Regions from separate parts of the Paenibacillus sp. NMA1017 genome, predicted to be linked through region 3. Evidence: riboswitches for the same ligand, from Rfam matches in the RefSeq annotation. Region 3 holds a riboswitch; each other region holds the start of a gene.

Region 1 (3,123 bases), on a different contig from region 3:
CCATCGCGCCTAGGAACATCGGGATATCGGCCCCCACTATGACACCCATCGTCATAATGGCACCGATCACACCGCCACGCTGTCCGTGAATCATCGTGCCCCCTGTATAACCGATCAGCAGCGGCAACAAATAATTTTTCATCGGGTCAACCAATTGTGCAAAACCCTCGTTCGGGAACCATCCGGTCGGAATAAAGAGTGCCGTAATCAACCCCCACGCAATAAAGGCTCCCATATTGGGCATAACCATACCGCTAAGAAAACGGCCAAAACGCTGTACGGCGACACGAGTGCCTCCTTTTGAACTTGACTTTGCGTCCAATGTACTCATATTCAAATCCTCCTTGTAGGTAAGCATCACTACCTTTTCTTAAAATTCATACTAAATGACAGCGCTGTCTTCATCAACGAAATGAAAACGTACTTTCGTCATGAATGTTGATGACAACATTTAAATTTAAATTATCCGGGAAGGTATTATACCTGCATAATTCTTCTTAATATGACCTATAGCTATAGAAATTAGTCGAAAAACCGTGCTGGATTATGTATGATTCTTATATGGGGACAACCCTCTACATCAGAATAAAACACGTAATTACGTTTTCAAAAAAAGACAAAAAAATAGCCGCTACGTCAAATCATAGCGACCATTTTATACAAAAATCGAGCAAACTAACGATGCTCTTTTTCAATTAAAAATCAATATAACATCCGAATAACACGCTGTTATTTCATGCTGCATTGCTCCATTTATTACTCCGAAATCAACTGCTCATACTGATCCGCAGACAGTAGCTTGCCCAATGCTTCCTCCACATCTTTATCCATCTCTACTTCGATCATCCAACCTTTTTCATAGGGAGATTCATTCACTAGCTCAGGCGTACTTTTCAGCGCTTCATTCACTTTTAATATGGTTCCCGTCACCGGAGCAAAAAGGTCGGATACCGTCTTCACCGATTCAATCGTACCGATCTCCGCTCCCTGCTCAATCGTTACTCCCGCCTCAGGTAATTCTACAAAAACAATATCACCCAGTTGATGCTGTGCAAAGTCTGTAATACCAATCCGCACCGTTCCATTCTCTGTCCGCTGAACCCACTCATGTTCGTCTGTATACCAAAGTTGCTGCTTTACTTCACCCATCCTGTTCCCCTCACTTCCATATGAATAAAATCGCTTTTGCTCACCTGTATTAGACAGATTAAGATTATGACAACAAGAACACTCATGTCAATAATACTAACAAAAATACTTCATATCACCTCATATAGCGTACTATATAAAAATATAATGGCTTATAACAAACGCTTACATATCCTTATTTATATATTAAATGTTTTTTCTATTGTTTTTGATGACATTTTTATTGACATTTTGAATGAATTTGCGTATTAATGGTTTATAGCAAATGCTTTGGGAAACACCCCGACAACTGCAAACGCGGATGAACGCGGAGGGAGAGACTGCCAAAAAGATTCGCATAGCTGTTGCCGCTTGTGAGACAGTTGTGCACGCGAATCGGATCAAGTTATTATCTGCAAAGCCAGGTAATATACCGTTGATCCCGAAGGTAGCGCCGAAGGAGTAAACCTGCATTGCAGGTGAATCTCTCAGGCAAAAGGACCTCTGCCGGACGCATCTCTGGAGAGCATTCGCTATTGGAGCGGATCACCCAAGGGGAAACCCGGTACATACCGGGGTAACTTTCTGGTATCAAGGACAGAGCTGAAAAAAGAGTGTAGACTGCCGTCTATACGTCTTTTTCGGCCTGTCTTTTTTGTTTAGCCGATCACACCGGATAGGAGTGGAAAAATGACTAATTTGCGAAGAACACCGCTATATTTGTCCTACGGGACGCAGTCTGGGGTTCGTTGTATTGACTTTGGCGGCTGGGAGCTCCCCGTTCAGTTTAGCGGCATTCAAAAGGAGCATGAGGCCGTCCGGCAACGTGCGGGTTTATTCGATGTATCGCATATGGGTGAGTTTTTGGTTGAAGGCAAAGAGGCCGAGGCTTTTCTACAAAGGGTGACCACGAATGATGTCAGCCAGTTGGAACCAGGTCAGGCACAATATTCACTCCTTTGTTACCCCGATGGAGGTGTAGTAGACGACCTGCTTGTTTACTGCAAAGGACCGGAGCGCTACATGCTCGTTGTGAACGCCTCTAACATTGATAAGGATTGGGATTGGTTACTTCGTCATGTACCTGCATCCGTTCACATGGAGAATGTGTCTGATGCGATAGCATTGCTGGCGTTGCAGGGACCGGAAGCAGCACGTATTGCCGCAGCCGTGGCAGATACGGATATTACGAATCTGGCATCTTTCCGCTTCCATGAGGACGTGCCATTGTTCGGAGCAAAAGCTCTCGTCTCACGAACCGGATATACGGGCGAAGACGGTTTTGAATTTTATGTACCTGCTGCGGAAGCACCAGCCGTATGGGAGGGTTTGCTTCGTTCCGGTGAGTCGTATGGGCTGGTTCCCGCTGGACTTGGTGCCCGGGATACACTACGCTTTGAGGCTCGGTTGCCGCTGTACGGACAGGAGTTATCTGCCACGATTTCACCACTCGAAGCCGGTCTGGGTTTCTTCGTCAAGCTGAATAAAGGAGATTTTATCGGTAGAGAAGCACTTCAGCGTCAAAAAGAACAAGGGATTCCTCGTAAATTGATCGGGCTGGAAATGATGGACCGCGGTATCCCACGCGCCCATTATCCGGTATTCGCAGAAGGTCAACACATCGGTGAGGTCACAACGGGGACTCAGTCGCCCACCTTGAAGCGTAATTTGGGCCTCGCCTTGGTGGACAGTCGTTTTAGCACCCTCTCCACACCGTTGGAGGTTGAGATTCGTGGCAAACGCCTACGTGCCGAGGTGGTGGCAGCACCCTTTTATAAACGCCCACGCTGATTTTAAACTCTCTTCATTTCCATAAAGCATACATGTCATATATGAACTTCCGGGTTTCTCCATCTCACGCTTTTTATTAGCTCATTTACGATTAAATTTTGCTTTTCGAAAGGAGCCAGAACCTATGAAGCAGCATCGTTATCTCCCTATGACTGAACAGGATCAAACCGAAATGCTGCGTGTGGTCGGTGTATCATCCATTGA
Region 2 (3,123 bases), on a different contig from region 3:
GTCTACCGTAAAGCCTACATTACGCAGTCCATTGGCAAAGTCGGAGAAGGCGCCTTCAATGACCCAATCTGCTGCACCAGCGGTCTGTGCGTGCGTATTATCGAACAGCACCTTTTTGCCTTTTCCATCCGGCAGTGTAGTACCAGGTTGACCCGGGTTGCCAGGTTCAGGTTCGCCCGGATTACCAGGTTCCCCCGGTTCGCTTCCGTTCACCAGTTCAACAGCGCTCGGGCTTTTCACTCCACCAAAATTATTGTAGGCGCCAAGTATACCCGTCACACGAATTTTGCTGCCGATCAGCTCAGGATGGCCTGACAGCCCAAATTGCCCTCTGTACGCGGATGTCAGCTGTACATCCAATAGATTAGAAGTGCTACGTTCATTAGCCTGGTCGGCAATCAGTACGTTAAAATCATTCACAAACGGAGAAGAAAAGTTAGCCGTTTTCGATCCGGTAGCATGTCCGACGATGTAACCTTCCACCGTCACCGTACCTCCACTGCTTTGGCGCTGAAGTGCTTCGGCTACTGTCAATGCTCCCTCTGCCTTGACCTGACCGAATGGAACGAAGATCCCGATCAGCATTGATACGATTGCTGCTAGATGCAGCATCCCTTTTAAGCGTGAACCTGTGAACCGTGAGCCTTTTACCATACGTCAATATCCCTCCTATGATTTCCATAAATATACTTGTCCTTTATCAGATTAGCTGCCAATCTTCTAATTCCTTCCTGGTTTTATCCATAATTATGTAAATTTTAATCTTTTTTATTGGAAACGCACCTGTTTCAGGATTTTGCAAAATTCGATTCCAGTCGCTCCAAAGCGCAATATCTAGACGAACTAGGCCATTTCGATCTATATATTGTTCATTGGAAGTCGCTTATTGGGTTTTTGCAAAATCCTCGTTTATGTAAAAATTGAACCCTGTGATTGACACCGAGCACGGCATACATTACGCTAAGAAAGACATGTAGAACGGTATACGCGAATGAAGATGACGGGAGAGTCTGTCCAGGGAGCCTACACTCTGGCGGCACCGAAGGAGCAAGACGCCAGCACCCGGCTGGCGGATAATCTCTCAGGTCCATGTATCGTCATCTGACGCAACTCTGGAGAGAGCGCAAGCCACCCAAGGGGTAAGGCGGTAAGTACACCGCACGAAACTCTCAGGTAACGAGGACAGAGATAAGGGAAACTTCCTTATCCTGTCCTTTTTTGTGCTCACATTGTGCGTCAGCATTAGCAACCGTCATAACCGCGCAAAGACGCGGAAATACCATATAGTATGGTATTAGAACATACAGGGGGCCACACCATGCGTTTCAAAGATGTATTTTCCATTATCGGTCCGGCCATGACCGGACCTTCCAGTTCACACACCGCAGGCGCGGTTCGGCTCGCACGCGTTGCACGGCACTGGCTTGGGGCGCAGCCTGACCGTGCCCGCATGACATTGTACGGCTCCTTTGCCGACACGTATAAAGGACACGGTACAGACCTGGCGCTCATCGCAGGGCTGCTTAATTACGATACGGACGATCACCGGATTCCCGATGCCGAGCAATGGGCAGAGCAAGCCGGGATGGCCGTGGAATTCGCCGTCAGCGGACTACCCGCGCCTCATCCGAACACCGTCCGTTTCGAGTTGTGGAAGGGCGAGGATCAGCGCACACTGCTGGGCTCCTCCATCGGCGGCGGCAGCATCCATGTCCAACAGCTCAACGAATTCCGGGTCAATCTGACCGGAGAGCTGCCTACGCTGGTGCTTCTCCACTCGGATAAGCCCGGTACATTGGGCGCGATAACTTCAGCGCTAGGCGCGGCCCACATTAACATTGCCTATATGCACGTAGATCGCAAAGGCCGGGATGGTGAAGCACTCACCGCCATTGAAACGGACAGTTCTGCTCCAGCTGAACTGATTGCAGAACTGCGTTCTTTACCTCATATGTATGAAATTAAGATGATTAATTTGAAAAAAGGAGCTGAATCCGATGAGGTTTAGCCATCTGCATGAAATCAGCGCTTTATGCGCTGAAGAATCCACCACGATTGGCCGTTTGATGATTCAAGAGCAGGTACAAGAGACGAATACAACGGAGGAAGAAATCTTCCGCCAAATGTCTGATTATTATGAAGTCATGAAGGAAGCCGTTCATCGCGGTCAGACACAAGACACCGTATCCCGCAGTGGATTGACGGGCGGCGACGGCAAGCGTCTGGCCGAGTATCTGCGGTCAGGGGAAACCTGCTCCGGTGATGCCTCCGCCCTCGCCATGGCTTATGCGCTCTCCGTGTCGGAGGTTAATGCGTCCATGGGGCGCATTGTCGCCACGCCTACCGCAGGCTCATGTGGGGTTATCCCTGGTGTGTTCATCAGTGCACAGGAGCGGTTCGGCTGGGATGATGAGCATATGGTGAACGGCCTGTTCGCCGCTGGAGCCATTGGCTACGTGATCGCCAACAACTCCTTCATTTCTGGCGCGGAGGGAGGCTGTCAGGCTGAGATTGGCTCAGCTATCGGGATGGCCGCTGGCGCTATGGTCGAGCTGCGCGGTGGTACGCCTGAACAGGCTGTTCACGCCGTGGGCCTCGCTCTTAAGAACACGCTCGGCCTGATTTGCGACCCCGTCGCCGGACTCGTGGAGATCCCGTGCATTGTGCGCAACGGGCTGGGAGCCGTGACTGCGCTTGCCGCAGCGGACATGGCTTTGGCGGGTGTGCGCAGCGCTATTCCGTCTGACGAAGTCATTGACGTAATGCTTGAAGTCGGCAGTGCGATGCCGTCGAAGCATCGCGAGACCGCCAAAGGCGGGTTGGCCCAGACGCCGACTGGCAAGCGTTTGACCGAATCACTTACACGCAACACACCGACCAAGAAGGATAAGTCATAATTTATAAGCGGTAGCCTCCTTAAAATAAAAGAGCAAGCATATCGTCCTTGGACGTATGCTTGCTCTCTTTTTTACTGAACGGTCACCTGTACCTTCGTCATTTTACCTGCATATTTCACAGTAATTACTGCTTTGCCCTTGCCCTGTGCCTTAATGTTACCGTCTTTGACGGTCGCAACAATAATTCTGGACGAGGACCAGACAGCCGGTTTGGAAACATCCTTCT
Region 3 (3,123 bases):
AAACGTGAAGGTGTGGACTTTTACCACCACTACAAAGAAGATATTGCATTGTTCGCTGAAATGGGCTTTAAGGTATTTCGTATGTCCATTCACTGGGCGCGGATTTTCCCGAATGGGTATGATGCCGAGCCGAATGAAGCAGGATTGCAATTCTACGACAATGTATTTGATGAGTTGCGCAAGTATAATATTGAGCCCTTGGTAACATTGTCACATTATGAAACACCGCTAGGTCTGACTCAGAAGTATAATGGCTGGCTGGGACGCGAAGTCATACAGCATTACGTCAATTATGCCGAAACGGTGTTTACACGCTATAAAGATAAAGTGAAATACTGGCTGACCTTTAATGAAATCAATGTAATGACCATGAGCCCATTTACCGGTGGCGGTGTGGTTATTGACCGTGTAGAAAACAAACAACAAGCGATATATCAAGCATTGCATCATCAATTTGTAGCTAGTGCACTGGCGACCAAACGAGGACATGAGATCATCCCGGGCGCTCAGATCGGCTGTATGCTGGCACGTATTGAAAGCTATCCACATACGTGTAACCCAGAGGATATACTGAAAGCCCAGCATGAAAATCAAATGAACCTGTTCTTTACGGATGTGCATGCTCGTGGGGAATATTCCAACTACATGAACCGTTATTTTGAAGAAAATAATATTGTGATACACACAGAGCCCGGCGATGCCGAAATTTTGAAAAATAACACGGTCGATTTTATCTCATTCAGCTACTATATGACCTTGACCGTATCTGCAGGTCCAGAAGGCGAGAAAGCAGCAGGAAACCTGATTGGCGGCGTGAAAAATCCGTATCTGCAGTCCTCCGACTGGGGATGGCAGATCGATCCGATCGGCCTGCGTGTTACGCTGAATACGTTTTATGACCGCTATCAAAAGCCGCTGTTCATCGTGGAAAATGGCCTAGGTGCTTATGATAAGGTAGAAGAAGACGGCTCGGTGCATGACACATATCGTATTGATTACTTGCGTCAGCATATTGCCCAAATGAAGGAAGCGATTGCCGACGGTGTTGATCTGATTGGTTACACCAGTTGGGGCCCTATCGACCTTGTGAGCATGTCTACTTCCGAAATGTCCAAGCGCTACGGATTTATTTACGTTGATCTGGATGATGACGGTAACGGAACGCTCAAACGCTCCAAAAAGGACTCTTTTAACTGGTATAAAAATGTGATAGCAACCAATGGTGAAGAATTGTAATTCCATATCATCTCGGGCGGGTATAGCAGAGGACATCCTAAGATGCAATCTGCTGTACCCGCTTTTTTGATAGACACAATAATATTTCAAAGGGCTTCACAAACTTTTCACTTGTAATAAGCTGAAAGTTTTCTGTATAATGAATAAAAATTTCATATGTCTGGTTGATGTTTGCGGGAGATGGAACGAAAGTTCCGACCGAAGGGGCAAAACTCTCAGGTGCTTAGGCTGATTACAGCAACAAGCGGGGACCGTAAACGGACAGAACTCTGGAGAGACCCTTAATTGGGCGCCGAAGGTGCACCGCAGAGAACATCTGCTTAAACTCTCAGGCAAAAGGACAGAGACGCGAATAACCTGTGACAGGGAATGCCCTAGGCTTTTTTATGAGCTATTAGAGGCGGAAATCTGCACAAGATGGTTGTATTTTTTCGTGCCTTTAACCTCTCCAGGAGTCGAATCAGCGGATTTGACTCTTTTTTGTTTTCTAATATGCTGGAGGAGCGGGTTGAAATGAATTTGGTACATGTGTTAGAAGCGATTAGTAGCTGGATATGGGGGGCGCCTCTCATCATTCTTGTCATGGGAACGGGGTTGTGGCTGACCATACGTTTGAAGATGCTGCAGGTATTCCGCCTGCCCCTGGCGATCAAGCTGATCGGTAAGGCCCCGAATGAAGGCAGCGGGGATGTAAGTAGTTTTGCGGCTTTAAGTACGGCGCTTGCGGCTACAGTTGGCACAGGAAGTATTGTCGGCGTAGCGACAGCTATTAAGCTGGGCGGGCCGGGTGCCTTGTTCTGGATGGTCGTTGCAGCCTTTTTTGGGATGGCGACGAAATATGCGGAAGGTGTACTTGCGGTAAAATACCGGGTGAAAGATCGGAATGGACAATTTTCCGGCGGCCCGATGTATTATATTGAGAAAGGTCTTGGACGCCGTTTTAAACCACTGGCGATGCTGTTTGCTTTTTCGGGCATGCTGGTAGCGTTGTTCGGGATTGGAACGTTTCCGCAGGTCAAAGCGATTGTATCTTCGACCGAAAACAGCTTTGGCGTTCCGCCCATTGTAACGGCACTGATTATTGCGATCCTTACAGGACTTGTTACTATTGGAGGACTTAAAAGCATTGCCAAGGTATCGACGAAGGTCGTTCCTTTTAAAACAGGCTTGTACGTACTGATCTGTCTCATCGTACTGATTCGGTTTGCTGACCAGCTTCCTGCCGCAATCGCGCTGGTGCTTCATTCGGCATTTTCAACTACATCTGCAACGGGCGGATTTGCCGGAGCTACGATTATGCTGGCGATGCGAAGTGGGGTAGCCAGAGGTATTTTTGCCAATGAGGCCGGATTGGGAAGCGCACCGATTGCAGCCGCAGCTGCCAAAACCAAATGGCCTGCGGAGCAAGGGCTAATTTCCATGACAGGCGTGTTTATTGATACGATGGTTATTTGTGTGATGACTGGGTTGACGCTGCTGGTTAGCGGTGTGTGGAGCGGGCCTACCGATGCAGGCCTGATGACTCAGCAAGCATTTTCCAGTGCATTCCCGCTGGGGGCGGAGCTGCTCACCATCATTCTGATTATGTTCGCGTTCACCACCATGCTCGGCTGGAACTATTACGGGGAACGTTGTGTTGAATATTTGCTTGGGGTCAAGTGGATTAAACCTTACCGTTATCTATTCATCTTACTGGTTGCCGGGGGCGCGTTCATTAAACTGGATGCGATTTGGCTGCTGGCAGATATCTTTAACGCAATGATGGCTTTCCCGAACCTGATTGCACTGCTTGGCTTATCGGGAATCGTAGTTGCAGAAACCCGAACCTATATGGATTCTCTGAATTCTAGTAAGAAAAAGGGCATTCTTGCAGGTGCCGGTGTAGGG

What was found. Region 3 has a riboswitch for glycine ahead of AC5ELV_RS15585 (alanine/glycine:cation symporter family protein). Riboswitches for the same ligand answer to the same signal wherever they lie in the genome.
Region 1: it holds a riboswitch for glycine, as region 3 does, so the genes downstream of both, gcvT (glycine cleavage system aminomethyltransferase GcvT) here and AC5ELV_RS15585 (alanine/glycine:cation symporter family protein) in region 3, are expected to answer to the same signal.
Region 2: it holds a riboswitch for glycine, as region 3 does, so the genes downstream of both, sdaAB (L-serine ammonia-lyase, iron-sulfur-dependent subunit beta) here and AC5ELV_RS15585 (alanine/glycine:cation symporter family protein) in region 3, are expected to answer to the same signal.

What each region holds. Positions count from the first base shown of each region.
Region 1 covers NZ_JBZXYR010000004.1:332,609-335,731, forward strand. The annotation lists gene AC5ELV_RS13615 (PTS mannitol transporter subunit IIBC) at 1-331, opposite strand, end outside; gene gcvH (glycine cleavage system protein GcvH) at 757-1,149, opposite strand; glycine riboswitch at 1,544-1,642, shown strand; gene gcvT (glycine cleavage system aminomethyltransferase GcvT) at 1,819-2,919, shown strand; gene gcvPA (aminomethyl-transferring glycine dehydrogenase subunit GcvPA) at 3,044-3,123, shown strand, end outside.
Region 2 covers NZ_JBZXYR010000007.1:14,912-18,034, reverse strand. The annotation lists gene AC5ELV_RS17300 (DUF6359 domain-containing protein) at 1-654, opposite strand, end outside; glycine riboswitch at 992-1,107, shown strand; gene sdaAB (L-serine ammonia-lyase, iron-sulfur-dependent subunit beta) at 1,319-2,008, shown strand; gene sdaAA (L-serine ammonia-lyase, iron-sulfur-dependent, subunit alpha) at 1,998-2,897, shown strand; gene AC5ELV_RS17285 (Ig-like domain-containing protein) at 2,969-3,123, opposite strand, start outside.
Region 3 covers NZ_JBZXYR010000005.1:288,740-291,862, forward strand. The annotation lists gene AC5ELV_RS15580 (glycoside hydrolase family 1 protein) at 1-1,236, shown strand, start outside; glycine riboswitch at 1,401-1,477, shown strand; glycine riboswitch at 1,496-1,590, shown strand; gene AC5ELV_RS15585 (alanine/glycine:cation symporter family protein) at 1,750-3,123, shown strand, end outside.